3 regions of the Microbacterium sp. P5_B6 genome follow, and region 2 is predicted to be linked to each of the others. Evidence: predicted binding sites of a transcription regulator. Region 2 holds the regulator's gene; each other region holds the start of a gene.
The links. The regulator HrcA, encoded in region 2, represses chaperone genes, less so after heat shock. The targets are predictions, from matches to a motif close to TTNGCACTCGNNNNNNNCGAGTGCNAA.
Positions count from the first base shown of each region.

Region 1: a site for HrcA is predicted at 1,752-1,778, ahead of groES (co-chaperone GroES). Genes of this name have one in related genera too.
Region 3: a site for HrcA is predicted at 1,295-1,321, ahead of AC1DP3_RS07395 (Hsp20/alpha crystallin family protein). Genes of this name have one in related genera too.

Region 1 covers NZ_JBFULL010000009.1:82,347-85,621, forward strand. Annotated here, with positions in the region: gene rarD (EamA family transporter RarD) at 216-1,124, opposite strand; gene groES (co-chaperone GroES) at 1,376-1,672, opposite strand; gene AC1DP3_RS13610 (THUMP-like domain-containing protein) at 1,820-3,031, shown strand.
Region 2 covers NZ_JBFULL010000002.1:638,030-641,304, forward strand. Annotated here, with positions in the region: gene dnaJ (molecular chaperone DnaJ) at 1-697, opposite strand, end outside; gene hrcA (heat-inducible transcriptional repressor HrcA) at 740-1,777, opposite strand; gene hemW (radical SAM family heme chaperone HemW) at 1,881-3,098, opposite strand; gene AC1DP3_RS04730 (DUF1990 family protein) at 3,098-3,275, opposite strand, start outside.
Region 3 covers NZ_JBFULL010000004.1:154,509-157,783, forward strand. Annotated here, with positions in the region: gene AC1DP3_RS07390 (L-serine ammonia-lyase, iron-sulfur-dependent, subunit alpha) at 1-1,016, shown strand, start outside; gene AC1DP3_RS07395 (Hsp20/alpha crystallin family protein) at 1,393-1,848, shown strand; gene AC1DP3_RS07400 (ABC transporter ATP-binding protein) at 2,047-2,871, shown strand; gene AC1DP3_RS07405 (ABC transporter permease) at 2,868-3,275, shown strand, end outside.

The sequences.
Region 1 (3,275 bases), on a different contig from region 2:
GCGGGATGACGGCGTCAGGCGCCGCGCGCGGCCCGCCGGCCCGCCGGCCGGGCGCGGGACCCCACTGGCGCGCTGGCGCCGGACCGCCCGGCCACTCTCACGCGGGAGCGGCCCGCGGGCGCCTCAGGTCAGCCCGCCCACTCTCACGCGGGAGCGGCCCGCGCGCGCCTCAGGTCGGCCCGCCCACTCTCACGCGGAGCCGTCCGAGGCGCGCCTCAGGTCAGCTCGGCGACGTCCGACGGGGCGTCGTCCTTCTGCCCGGCGCGCGCGCGGCGGGCGGCGAGCACGGAGTCGACGGTGAGGAGCGTCAGCGCCACCCACACGAGTCCGAAGCCGATCCAGCGCTCGACGGGCATCGGCTCGTTCAGCAGCCAGACGCCGAAGCTGAACTGCAGGATCGGTGCGACGAACTGCAGGATTCCGATGAGGGTCAGGGGCGCTCGCCGGGCGCCGGCCGCGAAGAAGAGCAGAGGTGTCGCCGTCGCGACTCCGGCGAGGAGCAGCAGGACCGTGTGGGCAGTGCTGCCGCTTCCGATCGTGAGGCCGGTGGTCAGCCCGACGACGACGAGCTGGATCACCGCGATCGGCGTCAGCCACAGCGATTCGAGCGTGAGGCCGCTGACCGCGTCGACCGACGGCCCGATCTGCTTCTTCACGAGGCCGTAGAGCCCGAAGCTGAAGGCGAGCGACAGGGCGATCCACGGGAACGAGTGGTATCCGACGATGATGACGAGCACCGCGGCGGTCGCGATGCCCAGGGCGACCCACTGGGCCGCACGGAGCCGCTCGTGCAGCACCAGCACTCCGAGCAGCACCGTGACGATGGGGTTGATGAAGTACCCGAGGCTGGTCTCGACCACGTGGTTTGTGAGCGTCGCGATCAGGAAGACCTGCCAGTTGACGTAGATCAGCGCGCCCGCCACGATCGTCCAGACCACGAGCCGCCGGTTGCGCAGGATCGTGACGAGCTTGCTCCAGGTGCGCGTGACGGTCAGGAGAATGGCGCAGAACGCCAGCGACAGCAGGATGCGCCAGGCGACGATCTCCCACGGGCCCGTGGGCTTCAGCAGCAGGAAGTACAGCGGGAGGAAGCCCCAGATCAAGTACGCGGTGAAGGCGTAGATGCCGCCGAGCCTGCGCTCGCGGGCGGCCGCCGGGCTGAGGGGTCCGGGTTCCGCCGCCGCCTCGGGCGAAGAAGCATCGGGCGACAGGCGTTCACGGCTCACCTACCAAGGGTAGGCCGCGGGTGATCGCGTCGGCCGCCGTGCGGCATCCGTCCCCTGCCTACCTGCCTGCGATTTCGGCCACGCGCGATCGGGAATGACGAAGGGGTCCGGATGCTGAGCATCCGAACCCCTTCGCGAAGCGCTTGTCGTCAGCGGACGACGACCGCCAGCACGTCGCGAGCCGACAGGACGAGGAACTCGTCGCCGCCGAACTTGACCTCGGTGCCGCCGTACTTGCTGTAGATCACGCGGTCGCCGACGGCGACGTCAAGCGGGATGCGGTTGCCGTTGTCGTCGATGCGACCGGGACCCACCGCGAAGACCTCGCCCTCCTGGGGCTTCTCCTTGGCGGTGTCGGGGATGACCAGACCGCTGGAGGTGGTCTGCTCGGCCTCGACCTGCTTGATGACGATGCGGTCCTCGAGCGGCTTGATGGAAACCGACACGGGTTTACCTCTGCTTTCCTTGTGACAAAACTCATTAGCACTCACATGGGGCGAGTGCTGATCCAGTCTAGGCGGGCGGCTGGCACTCTTGCAACGTGAGTGCCAGATGACGTCACACGCCGACGCGGTCACCCGTACGCTGGCCGGATGGATCTGGCTGAGCTCACCGCCCTGCTGACGCCCGAGGGCCTGCGGCTGCTCGACGAGATGCCTGCCATCGACTCCGCCGACGACGTCGCGCGCACAGTCTCGCGCCTGCGTGCCGCGGGGCACTCCCCCGAGGTCGTGTCGGCCGTGGTGGGCCAGGCGCGGCTGCGCACCCGCGCCCGCGCGAAGTTCGGCCCCTTCTCCGAGCGGATGCTGTTCACCCGCGCCGGCCTCGAGCAGGCGACGCGGCTGTCGATCGCCGGACGTCACGCCGCACGGTTCCGCGACGCCGGGATGTCCTCCGTCGCCGACCTGGGCTGCGGCATCGGCGGCGACGCGCTCGGCCTCGCGGCGCTGGGCCTCAAGGTGCTGGCCGTCGACGCCGACGAGGTCACCGCCGCGATCGCCGCCTACAACCTCGCGCCGTTCGGTGCGGACGCCGTCGTGCGGCACGCCCGGGCGGAGGAGGTGACGGATGCCGCAGCATCCGGAATCCCGCAGGCCGACGCGTACTGGCTCGACCCCGCTCGCCGCACGGCCGGACACTCCGAGACCTCGCGGACGAGGCCGGAGGACTGGTCGCCGTCGCTCGACTGGGTGTTCGACCTGGCCGCGCGGCATCCGGCCGGTGTGAAGCTCGGCCCGGCGCTCGATCGCGCGCTGCTCCCCGCCGATGCCGAGGCCCAGTGGGTCAGCGCCGAGGGATCGACCATCGAGCTCGTGGTGTGGACGGGAGCTCTGGCCCGGCCGGGGGTGCGACGGGCTGCACTCGTCGTGCGCGGCGAGTCGGCGTCGGAGCTGACGGGAGAAGCGGATGCCGAGGACGAGCCGGTGCGCGAGCTCGGCGCCTTCATCCACGAGCCCGACGGGGCGGTCATCCGCGCACGCCTCATCGGTGATGTCGCGCGCTCGCTCGACGCGGGCATGCTCGACGAGCACATCGCGTACCTGACGTCGGATGCTGCGCTGACGAGCCCCTTCGTCGCATCCTTCCGGGTGCGCGAAGAGCTGCCCGCCGATACGAAGAAGCTCGCCAAGGAGCTGCGTGCGCGCGGCATCGGGCGGCTCGAGATCAAGAAGCGGGGAGTGGATGTCGACCCCGCCGTGCTGCGCAAGACGCTGTCGCTGAAGGGCGATGAAGCGGCGACGCTCATCCTCACGCGCATCGGGAACAGGCGCAGGGCACTCCTGGCCGACCGAGTGGGGGCGTGAGCCGGGGTCATCCCGGCGTGAGCCGGGTCGAGGGTGCGTCAGCCCGGCGTGAGCCGGGTCGAGGGCGCGTCAGCCCGGCCTGAGCCGGGTCGAGGGCGCGTCAGCCCGGCCTGAGCCGGATCGAGGGCGCGGCAGCCCGGCCTGAGCCGGATCGAGGGCGCGGCAGCCCGGCCTGAGCCGGGTCGGCCTTACCGTTTCGGGTCGCGCGCTGGCGGAGTCGACCGCGGCTGGTGCACTCGACTGG
Region 2 (3,275 bases):
CCACCTCGCCCGAGCCGGGGAGCTGCAGACGGAGGCCCGTCTCGACGCCCGCCGGGATGTCGATCGATACAGTACGGCGGGCGCGGACACGACCCTGACCCTGGCACGTCGCGCACGGGTAGGGGATGGTCGTGCCGTAGCCCTGGCAGACGTTGCACGGCTGGCTCGTCACGACGTTGCCGAGAAGACTCCGCACCTGGCGCTGGATGTTGCCCGACCCGTGGCAGATCTCGCAGGTCACCGGGGCAGTGCCGGGCTGGCAGCACGACCCCTTGCAGGTCTCACAGAGGACCGCGGTGTCGACGTCCAGTTCGCGGTGCGCGCCGAAGATGACGTCGCCGAGTTCGAGCGTGACCCGCACAAGCGCGTCCTGGCCCCGCTCGCGGCGGGACCGGGGGCGTCCGGGCCTGCCGCCCGCCCCCGCGCCGAAGAACGTCTCGAAGATGTCGCCGAAGCCGCTGAAGTTCTGGCCGCCGCCGCCGAACGGCGAGTCATTCCCGCCCATGTCGTAGCGCGCCCGCTGCTCGGGGTCGCTCAGGACGTCATAGGCGTGCGTCACGAGCTTGAAGCGCTCGGACGCATCCGCACCGGGGTTGACGTCCGGGTGGAGCTCCCGCGCCAGCTTGCGGTACGCCTTCTTGATCTCATCGAGAGTCGCCTCTCGCGAAACCCCGAGGACCTCGTAGTGGTCAGCCACAATCGCCTTCCCGCCGCGCGCGCGCGGATCGTGTCGTACGCCTCAGCGGGCGTTCTCGTCGTCGTCGAGCATCCGGCTGAGGTAGCGGGCCACTGCCCGCACCGCTGCGAGATTGCTCGGGTAGTCCATCCGCGTGGGGCCGAGGAGTCCCACGCGCGCCTGGGCGCCGGTCGCGTCGTAGTCGCTGGCGACAACCGATGCCTCGCCGAGGCCGAAGGGCTCGTTCTCGCGTCCGATGCTCGTCGCCAGGCCATGCTCGTCGGCGACCATCTCACTCATGAGCCTCAGGAGCGTCACCTGCTCTTCGATGGCCTCGAGGAGGGGGTAGATGCTCCCCCTGAAGTCCGACTCCCGTCGTGCGAGGTTCGCCGCGCCTGCCATCACCAGGCGGTCCTGACGGAACTCCTCGAGCTCCTCCGCGACGATGCGGACGATCGCGACCGCGGTGGCGGCGGCGCCCGGCTCGTCCGTGGCCGCCGCGAGGAACTCGTCGACCCGCTGCGCGCCCTCACGCACGGAGCGTCCCACGATGAGGTCGGCGACGACGGTGCGCGCGCGCGTCATCGCGGCTTCGTCGAGTTCGAGGCGCGAGGCGACGAGGCGCTGCGAGACCCGGCCCGTGTCAGTGACGAGGATCACGATCAGACGGCCTCCCTCGAGGGAGACCAGTTCGACGTGCGACACGCTCGCTCGTGCGAACGACGGGTACTGGACGATCGCGACCTGCCCGGTCAGCTGCGTCAGCCCCCGCACGGTGCGCACGAGCAGATCGTCCAGATCTGCCGGCCCGTCGAGGAACGACGAGATCGCGTGACGCTGAGCCGGAGTCAGGGGCCGGATCGCCGCGAGGTGGTCGACGAAGACGCGGTAGCCCTTGTCGGTGGGGATGCGGCCGGACGACGTGTGCGGGGCGGCGATCAGCTCCTCGTCCTCGAGGAGGGCCATGTCATTGCGGATGGTCGCGGCGGACACCCCGAAGGAATGGCGCTCGACGATCGACTTGCTGCCGACGGGCTCGTGGGTGTCGACGTAGTCCTGCACGATGGCCCGGAGAACTTCGAGTCCTCGATCGGTGACCATCTGCCCTCCTCACGCCGTCATCGCTCCACTGGCACTCGCCCGAGCCGAGTGCCAATTCTAGCGGATGGGCGCGCCGCGATCCCGGACGCGCCCGCAGGGCGGTTCAGTCCGTGAGCGCACGCACGACCGCGTCGGCGAGCAGTCGTCCCCGCCTCGTCAGGACGATGCGCCCGCGGACGGCTGCGGTGCCGTCGATGAGACCGTCCGCGATGAGGGCGGCGACACCCTGTCGCGCCTCCCCCGGCACCTCGTCGATCGGCAGCCCCTCGCGGATGCGCGAGCGCAGCAGCACGTTCTCGAGGGTGCGTGCTGCGGCATCCGGTCGCTCTCTTCCGGCTGCCGGAGATTCACCGCCCGCCAGCCGCTGGGCATAGGCCGCAGGGTGCTTGACGTTCCAGAACCGCACGCCGGCCACGTGGCTGTGCGCCCCGGGTCCGAAGCCCCACCAGTCATAGCCGAGCCAGTAGGCGAGGTTGTGACGTGAGCGGTGCTGATCGCCGCGCGCCCAATTGGAGATCTCGTACCACTCGTAGCCGTCTGCCGCGAGCAGATCGTCGGCGAGCTCGTACATGTCGGCCTGCAGGTCGTCGTCCGGCGAGGCCACTTCGCCGCGTCGGATCTGGCGCGCGAGCTTCGTGCCGTCCTCGATGATCAAGGCGTATGCCGAGACATGGTCGGGTGCGAGCGCGACCGCGGTCTCGACCGACTGCCGCCAATCGTCGAGAGACTCGCCCGGAGCGCCGTAGATGAGGTCGAGGCTCACGCCCAGGCCGGCGCGTCGCGCCGATGCCACGGCGGAGGCGACGTTCACCGGGTCGTGCGTGCGGTCGAGTGCCGCGAGGACGTGGGGAACCGCCGACTGCATGCCGAGCGAGAGCCGGGTGACGCCGGACGCGGCGAGCTCGGCGGCGACAGCATCCGTCACGGTGTCTGGATTGGCCTCGACCGTGATCTCGGCACCGTCGGCGATGCCGAAGGCGGTCCGGACGCCGTCGAGCATGCGTCCGAGATCGCCGGGAGGAAGCAGGGTGGGCGTCCCCCCGCCGAAGAAGACGGTGCTCGCCGGCCGCACGCCGCCGGCCTGCGCGAGGACTCCGGCCGCGAGACCTACCTCGTGCAGCAGCGTGTCGGCGTACTCGTCCTGGCGGGAACCCCGCAGCTCGCTGGAGGTGTACGTGTTGAAGTCGCAATAGCCGCAGCGCACCCGGCAGAAGGGCACGTGCAGGTACACGCCGAACGGCGTGGCGGGATCGATCGGGGCATCCGCCGGAAGTGCCCCATCCGCCGGCGCAGGATCGCCGAGCGGAAGCGCGGAGCCCATCAGGCGGGGGTCGTGTACAGGGGCGAGATCGCCCGCAGGTAGCGCGTGAACAGCTCGCGGCGGCGGCGGCGCGTGAGGGCCGGCAGCATCCGGTACAGCAGCGCGACGGGCCGATCGAAGGCGCGCACGGTGAACCACACCTCGTCGCTGTCGTTCCAGTCGAGCATGAACGACTCC
Region 3 (3,275 bases), on a different contig from region 2:
CCGCGAGAGTCGAGGCGCACCCGTACCCGCTGCGGTTCGAGAACGCCGAAGAGCTGCTCGCGACCTGCGACGAGCGCGGGATCACCATCGCCGAGGCCGCCCGCATCAATGAGGAGGCGCTGCGCACCGAGGAGGAGATCGCCGACGGGCTGGACGCCATCTGGGACGCGATGGCGGGATGCATCGAGGCGGGCCTCGCCGCCGAGGGCCAGCTGCCCGGGATGCTGCGCGTCAAGCGGCGGGCGGCGTCGATCCGAGAGCAGCTCGAGGAGGCCGAGTCGGCCGGGCACCGCGAACTGCCGGGGGAGTGGCTCGGAGCCTTCGCCCTCGCCGTGAACGAGGAGAACGCTTCGGGCGGACGCGTCGTGACGGCGCCCACGAACGGCGCCGCCGGCATCCTCCCCGCGGTCGCGATGTACTGGTGGCGGTTCCTCGCCGACTCCGGGCTCGGGGCCGGCAACGCCGTGACACCGTACGGCGAGCTCGTCGGCAGCGCGCTCCTCGGTTTCGGGGCGCCGCCCGTCCTGGCCTCGACCGACGCAGTCGACGACGACCTCATCGCCCACGCGAACCGGCGGCGCGGCATCCGCCGCTTCCTGCTGACCGCGACCGCTCTCGGTTCGCTGTTCAAGGCGAACGCGTCGATCTCGGGCGCCGAAGGCGGCTGTCAGGCCGAGGTCGGCTCGGCGTGCGCCATGGCGGCCGGGGGCCTCACCGCGGTCATGGGCGGCACGAATCGCCAGATCGAGAACGCCGCCGAGATCGCCATGGAGCATCACCTCGGTCTCACCTGCGACCCCGTCGGCGGGCTCGTGCAGATCCCCTGCATCGAGCGCAACGCGATCGCTGCGTCGACGGCCGTGACCGCAGCGCGTCTGGCGTTGCGCGGCGACGGGTCGCACTATGTGTCGCTCGACGCCGTCGTCGAGACCATGCGCCAGACGGGCATCGACATGTCGAACAAGTACAAGGAGACCAGCGAAGGCGGGCTCGCGGTGAACGTCATCGAATGTTGACTTCTTTCCATGATCGACGATGGTTCCGCTGGTTTTGCAGGTTGCGTCGCGTTGGTCGCTTTGGATGGGGGACGCAGGTCGCCTAGCTGACGTGGGCGCTCCCGCGCGCCTTTCGGGGGCCTCGGCTCGGCGTCTGGGACGACCGGATCCAGCCTCGGTTTGGGGGCCGTTCAGGGTGGGCGCTGGATGGGACCGTGCTTGGCGTCTGATGGGCTGGTTGAGGGTCGTGGGAACGGGCCGCTTCTTGGTGAGTTGTTCGCTGGGGGCGAACGGGGCATCTGGCACTCTCGGGGGTCGAGTGCTAATCTGGAGGTACTTGAGCCGCTGAGGCTCAAGTTTCAGATCAATGGGAAACCACGCAACGAAGGAGACGAAAATGGCTTCTTACGACCCGTTCCGTGACCTGGACCGCCTGGCGTCCGGCCTGTTCGACACGCGCCGCGGACCCCGCCGCATGCCGATGGACCTCTACCGCGATGGCGACCACTACGTGCTCACGGCTGACATGCCGGGCGTCGACCCCGGCTCCGTCGACATCGACGTGGATGGTCAGCTGCTCACGATCCGCGCCGAGCGCTCGCTCACCTCGGGCGACGGCGTCAAGTGGATCACCCGCGAGCGCGAGGCCGTCAGCTTCCTGCGTCAGCTGAACCTCGGCCAGGGCATCGACACCGAGAACATCAAGGCCAACTACAGCAACGGTGTGCTCAMCGTCACGATCCCCGTCAGCGAGAAGGCCAAGCCGCGCAAGATCGAGGTCGCATCCGACCAGAACTCGCCGACGATCATGGCGCARGAGAACCGCGAGGAGCCGCAGCCGGTCGAGCAGTGACTCCGCGGAGTCACCCCGGCTACGCGTCGGCGCGCGATTCTGACGATGACAGCCCCCGAGCCCCCAGGGCCCGGGGGCTGTCGCCGTCTTCGCGTGCATGTCGGACCATGCCCGAGCGCCGCTGTCGGCGTTGGTGCAACAAGCGGATAATTCGTCCCGTGATCAATCCCTCGCTTTCACGCCCTGTCCGAGCCCGCCATGACTGACCAGACCGGCAATGCCGTCGAAGTGCGCGGCCTGCAGGTGCGGCGCGGCAGCACCGAGGTGTTCACCGGCCTCGATCTCGACATCCCGCGCGGCCAGATCACGGGGCTCATGGGTCCGTCGGGCTGCGGCAAGACCACCCTCATGCGCTCCATCGTGGGTGTGCAGAAAGTCAAGGGCGGGACGGTGACCGTGCTCGGCGATCCCGCCGGCACCCAGACCCAGCGGCGTCGCGTCGCCTACGACACGCAGGCGGCCTCCGTCTACGGCGACCTGACGATCCAGCAGAACCTCGGCTACTTCGCCCGGATCATCGGCGCGCCGCCGTCGGACGTCGACCGGGTCATCGAGCAGGTCGGCCTCGGCGACCAGGCCCGGCAGACCGTCGACTCGCTCAGCGGCGGCCAGGAGAGCCGGGTGTCGCTCGCCGTGGCCATGCTCGGAACGCCTGAGCTGCTCGTACTCGACGAGCCGACGGTGGGGCTCGACCCCCTGCTGCGCTCCGAGCTCTGGGCGATCTTCCGCACTCTCGCCGAGTCCGGGGCGACGATCGTCGTGAGCAGCCACGTCATGGACGAGGCGCTCCGCTGCGATCGCATCGTGCTCATGCGCGCCGGGCGGATCATCGCCGACACGACACCCGCGCGCCTCCTGTCGGATACGGGTGCCCCGGATCCGGATGCCGCGTTCCTCACGCTCATCGAACGCGATGTCGCCGGCGGTCAGCCACGCACCGCGCCCGCGGGGGACGAGGCATCCGCCGCACCTCCCCACCGGCCGAGAACGCGTCGCGAGGCACGTGAGGAGGCGGAGGGATGAACGGCCTCCGCACCTTCGCGACGAGCGGTCGGGTGCTCCGGCAGCTCAGCCACGATCGCCGCTCGATCGCCCTCATGCTGATCGCACCGAGCCTGCTCGTCGGCCTGTTCGCGTGGCTGTTCAGCGATCAGGAGGGTGTCTTCGACATCTACGGCCCGCCCATCCTGGCGCTGTTCCCCTTCATCATCATGTTCCTGATCACCTCGATCACGACCCTCCGCGAGCGCCGGTCGGGCACCCTCGAGAGGCTGATGACCACGCCGCTCGGCAAGGGCGACTTCATCGTCGGCTACGGCCTGGCGTTCGGAATCATGGCGATGCTGCAGGCCGTCGTGACGGTCACGTTCGCGGTCTGGGTGTGCGGGCTCGAGACCGACGGACCGGTCTGGCAGCTGGGCCTCGTC